Regions from separate parts of the Streptomyces sp. 1331.2 genome, predicted to be linked through region 3. Evidence: riboswitches for the same ligand, from Rfam matches in the RefSeq annotation. Region 3 holds a riboswitch; each other region holds the start of a gene.

The links. Region 3 has a riboswitch for cyclic di-AMP ahead of CRP52_RS40465 (LysM peptidoglycan-binding domain-containing protein). Riboswitches for the same ligand answer to the same signal wherever they lie in the genome.
Region 1: it holds a riboswitch for cyclic di-AMP, as region 3 does, so the genes downstream of both, CRP52_RS40355 (transglycosylase family protein) here and CRP52_RS40465 (LysM peptidoglycan-binding domain-containing protein) in region 3, are expected to answer to the same signal.
Region 2: it holds a riboswitch for cyclic di-AMP, as region 3 does, so the genes downstream of both, CRP52_RS23765 (C40 family peptidase) here and CRP52_RS40465 (LysM peptidoglycan-binding domain-containing protein) in region 3, are expected to answer to the same signal.
Region 4: it holds a riboswitch for cyclic di-AMP, as region 3 does, so the genes downstream of both, CRP52_RS05225 (glycoside hydrolase family 16 protein) here and CRP52_RS40465 (LysM peptidoglycan-binding domain-containing protein) in region 3, are expected to answer to the same signal.

Annotation. Positions count from the first base shown of each region.
Region 1 covers NZ_OBMJ01000001.1:1,020,390-1,023,577, forward strand. The annotation lists gene CRP52_RS04400 (hypothetical protein) at 1-675, shown strand, start outside; cyclic di-AMP (ydaO/yuaA leader) riboswitch at 1,118-1,285, shown strand; gene CRP52_RS40355 (transglycosylase family protein) at 1,293-2,570, shown strand; gene CRP52_RS04410 (hypothetical protein) at 2,738-2,938, shown strand; gene CRP52_RS04415 (LacI family DNA-binding transcriptional regulator) at 3,059-3,188, opposite strand, start outside.
Region 2 covers NZ_OBMJ01000001.1:5,523,290-5,526,477, forward strand. The annotation lists gene CRP52_RS23755 (NYN domain-containing protein) at 1-68, shown strand, start outside; gene CRP52_RS23760 (C40 family peptidase) at 268-1,305, shown strand; cyclic di-AMP (ydaO/yuaA leader) riboswitch at 1,644-1,797, shown strand; gene CRP52_RS23765 (C40 family peptidase) at 1,808-2,929, shown strand; gene CRP52_RS23770 (C40 family peptidase) at 3,153-3,188, shown strand, end outside.
Region 3 covers NZ_OBMJ01000001.1:2,982,470-2,985,657, forward strand. The annotation lists gene eno (phosphopyruvate hydratase) at 1-531, opposite strand, end outside; gene CRP52_RS40465 (LysM peptidoglycan-binding domain-containing protein) at 824-1,603, opposite strand; cyclic di-AMP (ydaO/yuaA leader) riboswitch at 1,609-1,777, opposite strand; gene CRP52_RS12555 (cytochrome P450 family protein) at 1,988-3,188, opposite strand, start outside.
Region 4 covers NZ_OBMJ01000001.1:1,220,021-1,223,208, reverse strand. The annotation lists gene CRP52_RS05235 (alpha/beta hydrolase) at 1-959, shown strand, start outside; gene CRP52_RS05230 (MoaF-related domain-containing protein) at 982-1,311, opposite strand; cyclic di-AMP (ydaO/yuaA leader) riboswitch at 1,667-1,831, shown strand; gene CRP52_RS05225 (glycoside hydrolase family 16 protein) at 1,833-3,152, shown strand.

The DNA.
Region 1 (3,188 bases), 2.0 Mb from region 3:
GCGACGGCCGCCGAGGCCGGGCTGCCGATGCCCGTCCTGGTGCCGCTGGTACCCGGTCCGCACGGCTTCCTGCCCGAACTCCACGCACTCGCCGCCGAATACGGCGCGCAGGTCACCGACGCGCTGGGCCCGCACCCGCTGCTCGCCGAGGCCGTCCACGTGCGGCTCTCCGAGGCCGGGCTGGCCCGCGCCGACCGGGCCCGGCTGTTCGCCATCGCGACCGCCGCGGACGGCGTGGTCCTGACCACCGCCGGCGGCGAGGACGCCGCCGCCGCGGCCGGCATCACCGGCGTGCTGCTGGCGGCCCGGCTGGCCGTCCCGGTCGTGGCCGCGGCCCTCGACGTGCCCGGCTCGGTGGCCGCGGCCGTCGACCACCTCAAGGAGACCGGCTCGCAGCGCCCCGCGCTGGCCCCCCTGGTGATCGGACCGGAGGCCGACTCCGAGCTGCTCGCCACGGCCGCCGAGGAGACCGGCTGCCCGTCGGCCGCGCCGCTGGGCGCGTACCCGGCCGTCGGCCAGCTGATCGCCTCCACCTACCTGGCCGCGCTGCCCGTGCCGTCCGCGGAGGAGCTCGCGCGGGCCGAGGCTGAGGCCGCGGCCGCCGCCGAGGCCGAGGGCACCGTGGAGGGCGCTCGCGGCGCCCACGCGGCCGGCCGGGAGTCGTTCGAGCGGTAATGGACACCGCGCGCCCGCCGGTGCGCACGAAGGGCCTGGAGCGGCTTCCGTTCCGGGCCCTTCGCTTTGCTCCCCTTGTTCCGTACGGGAGTTAAGAAGGCAATAAAGAGGAATGTCCGATCTGGTGTCATTTGCAGGTAATTGCTCTGCGGCCCCTCAGGCGCTCGAATCACCTCCCCTCCCCCGGCTCGACGCATGCGCCGTTCCGCGCTTCGACGCGCCGTCACACTCTTCCTGAGGCGGAGACAGTTGTGCATATCCGCAACGATATTGCCGAAAAACGATCATTTCCGATCATGAAATCCCGTCGTTTTGGTGATTCCCGCTAAACCGTGATGAGGGTCACAGGTGTTTGCAGTTTGAACTTAAGTCTGCTTAACGTGCTCCCCGTTCGTGACCACACGGACCCAGTTCATCCGCAACGCCGAGTCCTGCCGTCGGGTGTCTGGTAGCGCGAAAACGCACCACGGCAGGAGCGGGGGACCCACAGGTAAGTCGCCCCGGACCGCTCTCCGGAACGGTCCAGGGCTAGGGGTGAAGCCGCGCATGCGCGGCCGGGCAACTCCAGCCCGAATCCGACAGCTCACCTCGCAGGCGTGGGAGAGGACTGCGTCTTCATGCTTCCCACCAACGGCACCCGTCTGTCCGGCCGCACCCGCCGCGTGATCGCCGCCATCGGCGTCGCGGGCGTCGGCCTCACCGTCCCCTGCCTCGTGTCGGGCAACGCCTCCGCCGCCTCCGTCGCCACCTGGGACAAGGTCGCCCAGTGCGAGAGCAGCGGCAACTGGAGCATCAACACCGGCAACGGCTTCTACGGCGGCCTCCAGTTCACCTCCAGCACCTGGGCGGCCTTCGGCGGCACCGCGTACGCCCCGCAGGCCAACCAGGCCACCAAGGACCAGCAGATCGCCGTCGCCGAGAAGGTCCTCGCCTCGCAGGGCCCGGGCGCCTGGCCCGTCTGCTCGGTCCAGGCCGGCCTGACCAAGGGCGGCGCCCCGGCCGCCGTCGACACCTCGGCCGCCGCCAAGCCGGCCGCTCCGGCCGCTCCGGCCGCTCCGGCCGCGAAGCCGACCCAGGCCCCGGCCGCGAAGCCCGCCAAGCCGGCCGCGCCCGCCCAGGACGACGCCCAGGCCACCACGGACTCCGCCGCCGGCAACTGGGCCCAGAAGCACCAGCAGCAGGCCCAGAGCGACGACTACACCGTGGTCGCGGGCGACTGGCTGTCCTCGATCGCCGACAAGCACAACGTCCAGGGCGGCTGGCAGCGGCTCTACGAGCTCAACCGCGCCACCCTGGCCGACGGCCCGGACACCATCTACCCGGGCCAGCACCTGTCCTTCGGCGACCGTGGCCAGGCCCAGCCGTCGGCCTCGGCCGACCAGTCCTCCTCGGCCACCTCCGGTTCGGAGTTCAGCTGGTTCAACCGCTCGCAGAAGTCGGGTCAGTCCGCGAACGGCGGTTCCGTGAACGCCAAGCCGGCCGCGCAGACCCAGACCCCGGCCGCCAAGCCGGCCGCCCCGGCGCAGACCGCCACCGGCAGCATGGCCGCCGCGGTCTCCTTCGCCGAGTCCAAGGTCGGCCAGGCCTACGTCTACGGCGGCACCGGTAACGGCGGCTGGGACTGCTCCGGCCTGACCCAGGCCGCGCTGCGCGCCGCGGGCGTCTCCATCCCGCGCGTCGCCGCCGACCAGGCCGCTGCCAGCACCCACGTCTCGCTGGACAGCCTGCAGCCGGGCGACCTGCTGTTCTGGTCCAACAACGGCCAGGACTCGGGCGTCTACCACGTCGCCATCTACGTCGGCGGCGGCAAGTACGTCGAGGCCGCCAACCCGAGCGCGGGCGTCCGCGAGCAGACCATCGCCAACTGGGCGCCGGACTTCGCCGGCCGCGTCTGAGGACGGTGAGCGGCTGACGGCTGACCGCCGACCGCCGACCGCTGAGCGCCGACCGCCCACACCCCCGGGGAGAGTCCGACCACTCTCCCCGGGGGTTCCGGCGTATCCCGTGGTCAAACCCGGCTCCCAGCGGGCATGCTGCTGCTTCGCACCCGAGGAGGAGTCACATGGCCCAGGTCACCGTCACGCTCGACGCGAACCTAGCGATCGACGCGATGATGCTCTCCGGCACCAAGAGCCCGCAGGACGCCGTCGAGCTGATCCTGCGGGACTACCTGGCCCGCGGCCGCCGCACCGAGAGCCGTACCGGCGAAGCCGCCGACGGCCACCGCCTCACCGCCGACCGCCTGACCGCCCAGGAGGGCTGAACCGACGCACGCCGAAGGGCCCCGGAGCGCAACTGCCCTCCGGGGCCCTTCACTTGGGCCCTGCCCCCGGTCGTCGGCAGGCCGCACACCCGCCTCCGACCGGACCTCCCGACCGGCGGCTCAGCGCGCGCAGGCCCCGGTGGACCCGCGCATCACCAGCTCCGGCTGGAACATGAACTCGCCGCGCTGGGCGGCGTTCCCGCCGACCTCCTCCAGCAGCGCATCCACCGCCGCCGTGGCCATCGCCTCG
Region 2 (3,188 bases), 2.5 Mb from region 3:
GCGTGCGGAAGGCGGGCGCGCGCCCGGTGGCCTCGGTGCTGCTGCTGAACCGGCTGGCCCGGCCCTGACCTCGGTCGGGCGGCATGACGGCTGGTCGGTGCGGGTTTCGCGACGGTGTGCGCTTCCGGTGAAGTCAGTGTGGGAAACGGACTTCACGCCTTTGGGGGAGTGGCAAATCGGTTAGATCTTCACTAGGGTCTGGCGTCAAACCTATTTTCCGGAATCTCGTCCGATCGGGTGAGTCCGATGGAAGAAGGAGCCGGGCCCTTGGCCTCCCACCGCCGTCCCAAGCAGCCGAGCCGCGCGCGAGTCTCCGTGCTCACTGCTGCGGCTGCGACCGCGGTCGCGCTCTCCGCCCAGGTGGCCGCGCACGCCGCGCCGCAGCCGAACACGACGGACGTCAAGGCGCAGATCGACCAGCTCCAGCAGGAGCAGGAGCAGGCGGCGGAGAAGTACAACGGCGCCAAGGAGCGGGCCGACCAGCTGCGCAAGCAGGCCGACCAGCTGCAGGACCAGGTGGCCCGCAGCCAGGAGCAGATGACCCAGCTGCAGGGCGGCCTGGCCGAGGTGGCGGGCGAGCAGTACCGCACCGGCGGCATCGACCCGTCCGTCCAGCTGATGCTCTCCTCCGACCCGTCCGGCTACCTGGAGAAGGCCTCCACCGTCCAGCAGGCCAGCACCACCCAGGCCGAGGCGCTCAAGGGGCTGTTGGAGCAGCAGCGCCGGCTGGACCAGGAGAAGGCCGAGGCGGCCGCGGTGCTGGCCTCGCTGGACTCCACCACCAAGGACCTGAACCAGGCCAAGTCGGACGTCAACACCAAGCTGAAGGCCGCCCAGGACCTGCTGAACTCGCTCAGCTCCGCCGAGCGCGCGGCGCTGAAGGCGCAGCAGGCGCAGGACGACCGCGCCTCGCGCGGCAGCGACCGGGTCGACCTCAGCAGCCTGCCGCCGGCCAGCGGTTACGCGGCCGTCGCGGTGTCCAAGGCGATGAGCAAGCAGGGCTCCGCGTACGTGTGGGGCGCCACCGGGTCCACCACCTTCGACTGCTCGGGCCTGATGGTCTGGGCGTACGGGCAGGCCGGCGTCTCGCTGCCGCGCACCTCGCAGGAGCAGGGCCACTACGGCACCGCCGTGCCCGGGCTGGCCGCGGCGCAGCCGGGCGACCTGGTCGTCTACGGCGGCGACATGCACCACGTCGGGATGTACATCGGCAACGGCATGGTGGTCCACGCGCCGCACACCGGTGACGTGGTGAAGGTGATGAAGGCCGACGCGATGCCGATCAACACGATCCGCCGGGTCTGACGGCCCGACACGCCGAAGGGGCCCGGGTTTCGGCCCTGTGATCCGCGCCACCTCCGGTCGGGGGTGGCGCGCGGCTTTCCGTCGTTTTGCGACCGACTGGTGAGACCTGATCAGCCTTGCGTACGGCAGCGATCACCATCGGTCATTTTCACAAGAGAACTTGGGTAATCTTCCGTCTTTTTTCTGACAAGGATTTGAACCGATCACGGTTCAGTTACTAGGGTCGTGCCCCGAACCACCGCACTGTCGATCACCCAGCCCGGGTGGCGGCGGTGGTTACCGCCGAGTTCGCGAGGCAGCGGGGCAGGTCGAAGCGACTGCCCGACAGGGGAGCCCAGTGGTCGGGGGCGCTGCGGAGCGGAGCCGGGGAACCACGTTCCTCCGGGGTGAATCGGCGCCAGGTCGGCCGGTAGAACGGCCGTGAGGCGTCGTAGGGCATGCTTCCGGCCCGAACCCGTCAGCTCACCCGGTAGGCGGACGCAGGAAGAAGGAGTCCGCCTTCGTGGCGTCCCATCGTCGTCCCAAGCCAGCAGGCCGTGCCCGGGTCTCGATCCTGACCGGTGTCGCCGCCGCAGCCGTCGCCCTCTCCGCGCAGTCCGGCGCGCACGCCGACCCGCAGCCGACCAAGGACCAGGTCAAGGAGCAGGTCGACCAGCTCAACGAGCAGGCCGAGGTGGCGACCGAGCAGTACAACGCCGCCCAGGAGAAGCAGCAGACGCTGGAGAAGCAGGTCTCCGGTCTGCAGGACCAGGTGGCCCGCCAGCAGGCCCAGGTGACCGATCTGCAGGGCGGCCTCGCCGAGATCGCCGGGGAGCAGTACCGCAACGGCGGCATATCCCCGACCGTCCAGCTGATGTTCTCCTCCAGCCCGGACAACTTCCTCAACCAGGCCGGTGCGCTGAACCAGGCCGGTGACACCCAGAGGAATCAGCTGAAGCAGCTCCAGGAGCAGCAGCGCAAGCTGGACCAGGACCGCACCGAGGCCCAGGGCAAGCTCGCCGAGCTGGAGTCCACCACCCAGCAGCTGAAGGCCTCCAAGGACGAGGTCCAGAAGAAGCTGAACGCCGCCCAGGCCCTGCTCAACACCCTCACCGACCAGGAGCGCGCGGCGCTGAAGGCGGCCGAGGACAAGGCCGCCGCGGACGCCAAGGCCCAGGCCGACGCCGCCAAGGCCCAGCAGCAGGCCGCGGACCGCGCCTCGCGCGACAACAGCCGCGGCGACATCGCCACGAGCCCGGCCTCGCCGGTCGTCAAGCCGGCCGCGCCCGGCAGCTCCCGCGGTGCCGCTGCACTGTCCGTCGCCGCCTCGAAGATCGGCAGCCCGTACGTCTACGGCGCCGTGGGCCCGGGCTCCTTCGACTGCTCCGGTCTGATGGTCTGGTCGTTCAACCAGGTCGGCGTCTCGCTGCCGCGCACCTCGCAGGAGCAGGCCAACGCCGGCACCCGGATCGGCACCGACCTGTCCCAGGCCCAGCCCGGCGACCTGCTGATCTTCTACAGCGACGCCCACCACGTCGGCATCTACGCGGGCAACGGCCAGGTGCTGCACGCGCCCAAGCCGGGTGCCAGCGTCCGCTACGAGGCCGTCACCAACATGCCGCTGACCTCCATCGTGCGGGTCTGACTCCCGCCCGACGCCGCCAGGCCCGGTCTTCCGTCAGGGAAGGCCGGGCCTGCGGCTTTGTCCGCGGTTCGGGCCGATGTCCGATTACGGGTCAAATATTCGGGTCGGGAGGGGTTTGGACTCGCTTGCCCGGACTCGCTAACGTCTGCCACCGGACTCCCGCTCGACGGCCGCCCGCAGTGCGGCGGCGGGGCCGAACCGCAGGATTGGAGCTGCTGCCGCCATGCCCGTGCACCGCCGTTCCCAACTGCTCGCCCGT
Region 3 (3,188 bases):
CTCGGAGAAGGACTCCGCGCCGATCGGGGCGATCATGAACTCCTGGATGTCGACGTTGGAGTCCGCGTGCGAGCCGCCGTTGAGGATGTTCATCATCGGGACCGGCAGGACGTGCGCGTTCGGGCCGCCCAGGTAGCGGAACAGCGGCAGGTCGCTGGCCTCGGAGGCGGCGTGCGCGACGGCCAGCGAGACGCCCAGGATGGCGTTGGCGCCGAGCGAGGACTTGTCCGGGGTGGCGTCCAGGTCGAGCATGGCCTGGTCGATCAGGCGCTGCTCGGTGGCGTCGTAGCCGACCAGCTCCGGGCCGATCTGCTCGATGACGGCCAGGACGGCCTTCTCGACGCCCTTGCCGAAGTAGCGGTTCTTGTCACCGTCGCGCAGCTCCAGCGCCTCGAAGGCACCGGTGGAGGCACCCGACGGGACAGCGGCACGACCCGTGCTGCCGTCGTCGAGGCCGACCTCGACCTCGACCGTGGGGTTGCCGCGCGAGTCGAGGATCTCACGGGCTACGACGACATCGATGGACGGCACGAGGCATCTCCTTGCGGAAGCAGGTCCGGCTGACGCTGGTGCTGTCGGCGGGACGATTGCGGAGTCGTTACGGACCAGAGCCTAGCCGCCCGGGCTCCCGGGGCCACGTCGGCCTCGGTTCCGTCTCAGCGTGTGGCCCCGCTACGCACCGGTAGTTCACCTGCTTGTCCCAGCTTCGTCGCACCGGGGCGGACGAGGCCGACGAACGCGGACGGAGGGGGCCGGACGTACCGGCTCCCTCCGCGCGTCGCGCCGGGGGACGGCCCGGGCGGGTCGGCCCGGGCGGCTCGGCTCAGCCGAGGTGCAGCACCTGGCCGGGCAGGATCAGGTCCGGGTCGCCGCCGACGGTGGCGTGGTTCTGCGCGTACAGCTCCTGCCAGCCGCCGGACACGCCCTGGGCGGCGGCGATCGTCGACAGCGTGTCGCCGGAGCGGACGGTGTAGTCGTGGCCGGACGCCGGCGCGGCCTGCTGGGGAGCGGCGTGCTTCGGCGTGTACTGCGGCGCCGACTGCTCGACGGGCTTCTCGGCCTGCTGGGGGGCGGCGTGCTTCGGCGTGTACTGCTGCACCGGCTTCTGGGCCGACTTGGCGGCGGGCTTCGCGGCCTGCGGTTTGGCGGTCTGCTGGGGGGTCTGCTGCTTGGCGGCGGACTGCGGCTTGGCGTCCGCGGAGGTGTCCACCGAGGCCGGGGCGCCGCCCTTGGTCAGACCGGCCTTCTGCGAGCAGACCGGCCAGGCGCCCGGGCCCTGCGAGGCGAGCACCTTCTCGGCGACGGCGATCTGCTGACCCTTGCTGGCCTGGTTGGCCTGCGGCGCGTACGCGGTGCCGCCGTACGCCTTCCAGGTGCCGGAGGTGAACTGCAGGCCGCCGTAGAAGCCGTTGCCGGTGTTGATGCTCCAGTTGCCGCCGCTCTCGCACTGGGCGACGGAGTCCCAGGTGGAGGCCGGGGCGGCGGAGGCGCCGGTGGCGGTGAGGAGCGGCAGTGCGAGTCCGACGCCGGCCACACCGGCGACGGCGATGGCCTTCTCGGCCTGGGTACGACGACGGTGACGGCCAGTTCCAACGAGCAGCATGAAGAGGTCCCTCTCCGCACGCCTGCGAGGTGAGCTGTCGGGTTCGGACCGGGAGGTGGCCCGGCCGCCGTGTGCGGAAAAGATTCCGCTCGGGCGGCTTCACCCCAAGCCGTGGGAGGACGGCAACAAACCTGGTTCCCCCGCCCCTGCCCAGGGTTCTGGTCGGTTTCCCGTGACGCGGCGGGCAGGATTCGGCGTTCCGCGCACGAGGTCCGCAGCTGCGAACTCCAGGGAGAGTAGACAGAACATCAGACCGATCACAAGCTCATATCGCAGATATCACACAGAAATTACGGCGCGTGGCCGATCGCCTACCAACGGCGTCGCTATGTCCGGTTTGATGGGCGTTCATACCGCCGTCGAGGGCCCGTCGGCGACACCGCGTCAGCGTGTCGAGGCCGCCGGCGGCGCGTGCGGGGACCGGCTCTCCGGCGTGAATTCGACCGGAAGTTCCCGCAGCCCACGCATGATCAGACCACCCCGCCAGCGCAGATTCTCCGGACTCTCCGCGAGCCGCAGATCGGGCAACCGGGAAAGCAGCGTGGCCAGCGCGGCACGCCCCTCCAAACGGGCCAGCGGGGCGCCGATGCAGTAGTGGATGCCGTGCCCGAACCCCAGATGGGGATTGTCCGTTCGGGCCAGGTCCAGGGTGTTCTCGTCCGCGAACCGGGCCGGATCGCGGTCCGCCGCCGCCAACACCACCAGCACCGGATCGCCCACCGGGATGTCCACCCCGCCGATGGCCAACGGCCGCGTCGCGAACCGCCAGGTCGCCAGCTCCACCGGCCCGTCGTAGCGCAGGAGTTCCTCGATCCCGGTGTCCAGCAGCCCCCGCTCGCCGCGCGCCACCGACTCCTGCAGCAGGCGGCGCTGCTCCGGGTTGCGCAGCAGCGCGTACGTCCCGTTCCCGATCAGGTTCACCGTCGTCTCGAAGCCGGCGAAGAGCAGGATGAAGGCCATCGCCGCGGCCTCGTTCTCCGTCAGGTGCTCGCCGTGGTCGCTCGCCCGGATCAGGCCCGAGATCAGGTCGTCCCCGAGGTCCGCGCGCTTGCGGTGGATCAGCTCCAGCAGGTACGCCCGCATCCGCTTCACCGCCCGCCCCACGCCACCGCGTTGACCGCCGCCGTGCCGGATCATCATCCCGGCCCAGTCGCGGAAGTCGTCCTGGTCCTCCGCCGGCACGCCCAACATGTCGCAGATCGCGTAGATGGGGAGCGGGAACGCGAACTCGTGGATCAGGTCCGCCGAACCGCGCTGCGCGAAGCCGTCGATCAGCCGGTCCGTGAGCTGCTGCACCCGCGGCTCGAACTCGGCCACCCGGCGCGGGGTGAACGCCTTCGACACCAGCCGGCGCAGCCGGGTGTGGTCCGGCGGGTCGATGTTCAACAGGTGGGTCATCAGGTCCGCCTGCCGCTCCCCCGGGATGCCCACCCGGCCGGTGCGGTGCGCCTGCTCGCTGTGGTGCGCCGGGTTCTTCGACAGCCGGCCGTCCGCGAGCGCCTGCCGGGCATCCGCGTACCTGGTCACCAGCCAGGCCTCCACCCCGCTCGGCAGCGTCGTCCGGTGCACCGGGGCGTGCTCGCGC
Region 4 (3,188 bases), 1.8 Mb from region 3:
ACTACTTCGCCTTCTACAGCAGTTGGGGCGACCTGCTGGGCACCGGTGACACCGGCCCGGTGGTGATCCACAACAAGGCGGACGCCTCCGGCCGCCTGCTGGTGGAGACGATCGGCCACGCCTCGGTCAAGGGTGGCGGCGCGATGGGCCGCGAGCCGGGCCAGTCCGGTGAGATCCGCAAGGTCCGGATCGACGGCGCGGTCAGCCGGCTGTCCACCGAGGGCTACGTCTACCTGCCCCCGCAGTACTTCCAGCCGGAGTACGCACAGAAGCAGTTCCCGGCCGTGATCGTGAGCACCGGATTCCCAGGAATCGCCGAGAACCTGATCACCCGCTTCAACTACCCCGGCGCGGCGCTCAAGCTGCTGCAGGAGGGCCGGATGCAGCCGACCGTCATGGTCCTGGTGCGTCCCTCGCCCGCCCTGCCGCAGGACACCGAGTGCGAGGACATCCCCAACGGCCCGCAGTCGGACACGTACTTCACCAAGGACGTGCCCTCGGCGATCCAGGCCAGCTTCCGGGTCTCGTCCGATCCGCAGGCCTGGGCCTTCATGGGCAACTCGACGGGCGGCTACTGCGCGCTCAAGCTGGCCATGCGCCACCCGGACGTCTTCCCGACCGCCGTCGCCCTCTCCGCCTACTACGACGCCGCCGACGACCCGACCACCGGCGACCTGTTCGGCGGCAGCAAGCAGCGCCGCGACGAGGCCAACCTGATGTGGCGGCTGAAGAACCTGCCGCAGCCGAAGGTGTCCGTGCTGCTGGCCGGCACGAAGAAGGGCGACGGCAGCTACCGCCAGGAGACCGAGGCCTTCGTCGACGCGGTGCAGAGCCCGATGAAGGTCTCGTACAGCATGCTGGAGAACGGCGGCCACAACTTCGAGACGTGGAGCGCGCTGCTGCCGTCCTCGCTGGAGTGGCTCTCCCAGCACCTCAAGGTGCCGAACCAGACCGTCTGAGCGTCCTCGGGCCGTTTCAGGCTCAGGCCACCTGCTCCAGCGTCCCGGCGTGCAGCTCGCCGACCCGGCCGCCCTCGCCCTCGAAGGTCCAGAAGGCGCGCACCGTCAGCTTGTCGAGGTCCATCACATGGCTGACGGTGATCCCGCTCTGCTCCGTCCAGCTGACGAAGTAGACCTTCGGCGCGACCTCGGCGACGTGCAGCCGTACGTCCTCCCACTGGCCCGCGGACTCGCCGAGGCCCTCCCAGCGCAGCCGGGTGCCGTCGGCCGAGTAGGTGTTGCGGAAGGCCGCGCCGTTGTCGGCCCGGAAGAGGTAGGTGCGGCCGGCGAAGGCGGGCAGGGACGCGGTCATGGTGGGGCGGCTCCTCGTTTCCGGGTTCGGTGCTCTTGTGCACTGCGGAAGATCTCCGGCCTCCAATTTATCCGACCGGGTGCACTCGGTCAGATCTTTGCCACGGTACGGTCCGCCACCGCCGCGTCCGGCCGACACCCCCGGCGGCCTCGACGAGACCACCGGCGCCGCGCCCCGGCCGCGGGACTTGATCAACTCGCCCGCCACACAGTGTCGTTGATCGACACCACTGTGAGCTGCACGACAACCGGCCCGAGGGAGTTGTCCGTTCACGTACGGCCTGCCTAGCCTGCAACGGTCGTCCGCCCACGCGGACCCCGCCGCCGGGACGCCGAGTCCTGTCCACCCGCCGGCGGGTCACCGAGCACCGGAGCGGACAGGAGCGGGGGAACCAAGGTCGGCGCCCGGTCCGTGCGTTCCTCGTACGGCCGTGGCTAGGGGTGAAGCCGCTCCACAGACGGCCGGGCCAACTGCAGCCCGAACCCGACAGCTAACCTCGCAGGCGTCGCAGAGGTCACCCCATGCCCCAGCCTGCCGCTGCCCGGCGTCGTGCGCCGCGCCACGCCCGCCCCTCCCACCGCGGCCGCAACGCCGCCCTCGCCGCGACCGGCGCGCTCGCCATCGGTGGCTCCGGCCTGTTCGGACTGCCGTCCGTCACCGGCGCCCAGGCGGCCACCGCGCCGACCGTCACCCAGGACCGCCTCGGCCCCGCCACCATGGTCGCGGGCCAGGCCACCACCGCCTCGCTCGGTCTGCACTCCTCGGCGTGCTTCACCGCGAAGACCGTGGGCGTGGGTGTGCGCGACGCGCGCGGCACCAACCTGGACTTCCCCGGCAACGCCTCCAACGTGCAGATCTGCCCGAGCGGGGTGAACTTCACCAGCGGTGCGCGCACCCTGCCCGCCGGGACGTACAGCCAGTTCGGCTTCTGGCAGGACCTCGGCGGCGCCTGGCACAACCTGCCGGCGCAGCAGCTGGTGGTCTCGGCCTCCGGGACGGCCACGCCGACCCCGTCCCCGACGGCCACGCCGACCAGCACGCCGACCGCCACCCCCAGCGCCACGTCGACCCCGAGCGCGACGCCGACCCCGAGCGCGACGCCGACCCCGAGCGCCACGGCTGCCCCGACCACCCCGGCGCCGTCCTCCCCGGTCGCCGGCAAGTCGCTGACCTGGTCCGACGAGTTCACCAGCCCGATCAGCTGGGGCCAGCGCTGGGTCGGCGACAAGAGCACCGCGTACAAGTACGGCAACCACAACCCGGACGACAACAAGCTGGACTGGCTGAACAAGAACAACGTCAGCGTCGCCAACGGGGTCGCCACCTTCACCGCCACCTCCGGCGGCCCGGCCCTGGAGAACGGCAAGCAGTCCTGGAACACCGGATTCCTGACCACCGAGGGCTCCAGCGAGGGCTTCCAGGTCAAGACCGGCGACTACGCCGAGACCCGGGTCAAGCTGCCCGCCGGCAGCGGCGCCTGGCCGGCCCTGTGGACCTGGAAGAACGGCAACGGGGAGATCGACTCCTTCGAGTACCACCCCGACAACCCGAACCTGCTGGAGCTGACCAACCACGTCAACCCCGGCAACCCGAAGTACTACACCGACGCGAGCGCCATCGCGAAGGACCAGTGGGTGACCATCGGTACCTACTACGGCGCCACCTCGGTGGACTGGTACGTCAACGGCGTCAAGGTCTTCTCGGACGGCAAGGGCGTCGGCGCCACCTGGTCGGCGTACCTGATCCTCAACCTCTCGGTGTGCGCGGGGCAGTACCACCCGGCTCCGCAGGGGACCGCCCCGATCACCATGGCCGCCGACTACGTCCGCGTCTACCGCTGACCGAACGCGGTCCGGCAAGCCCCCGGGCCCTCGTGG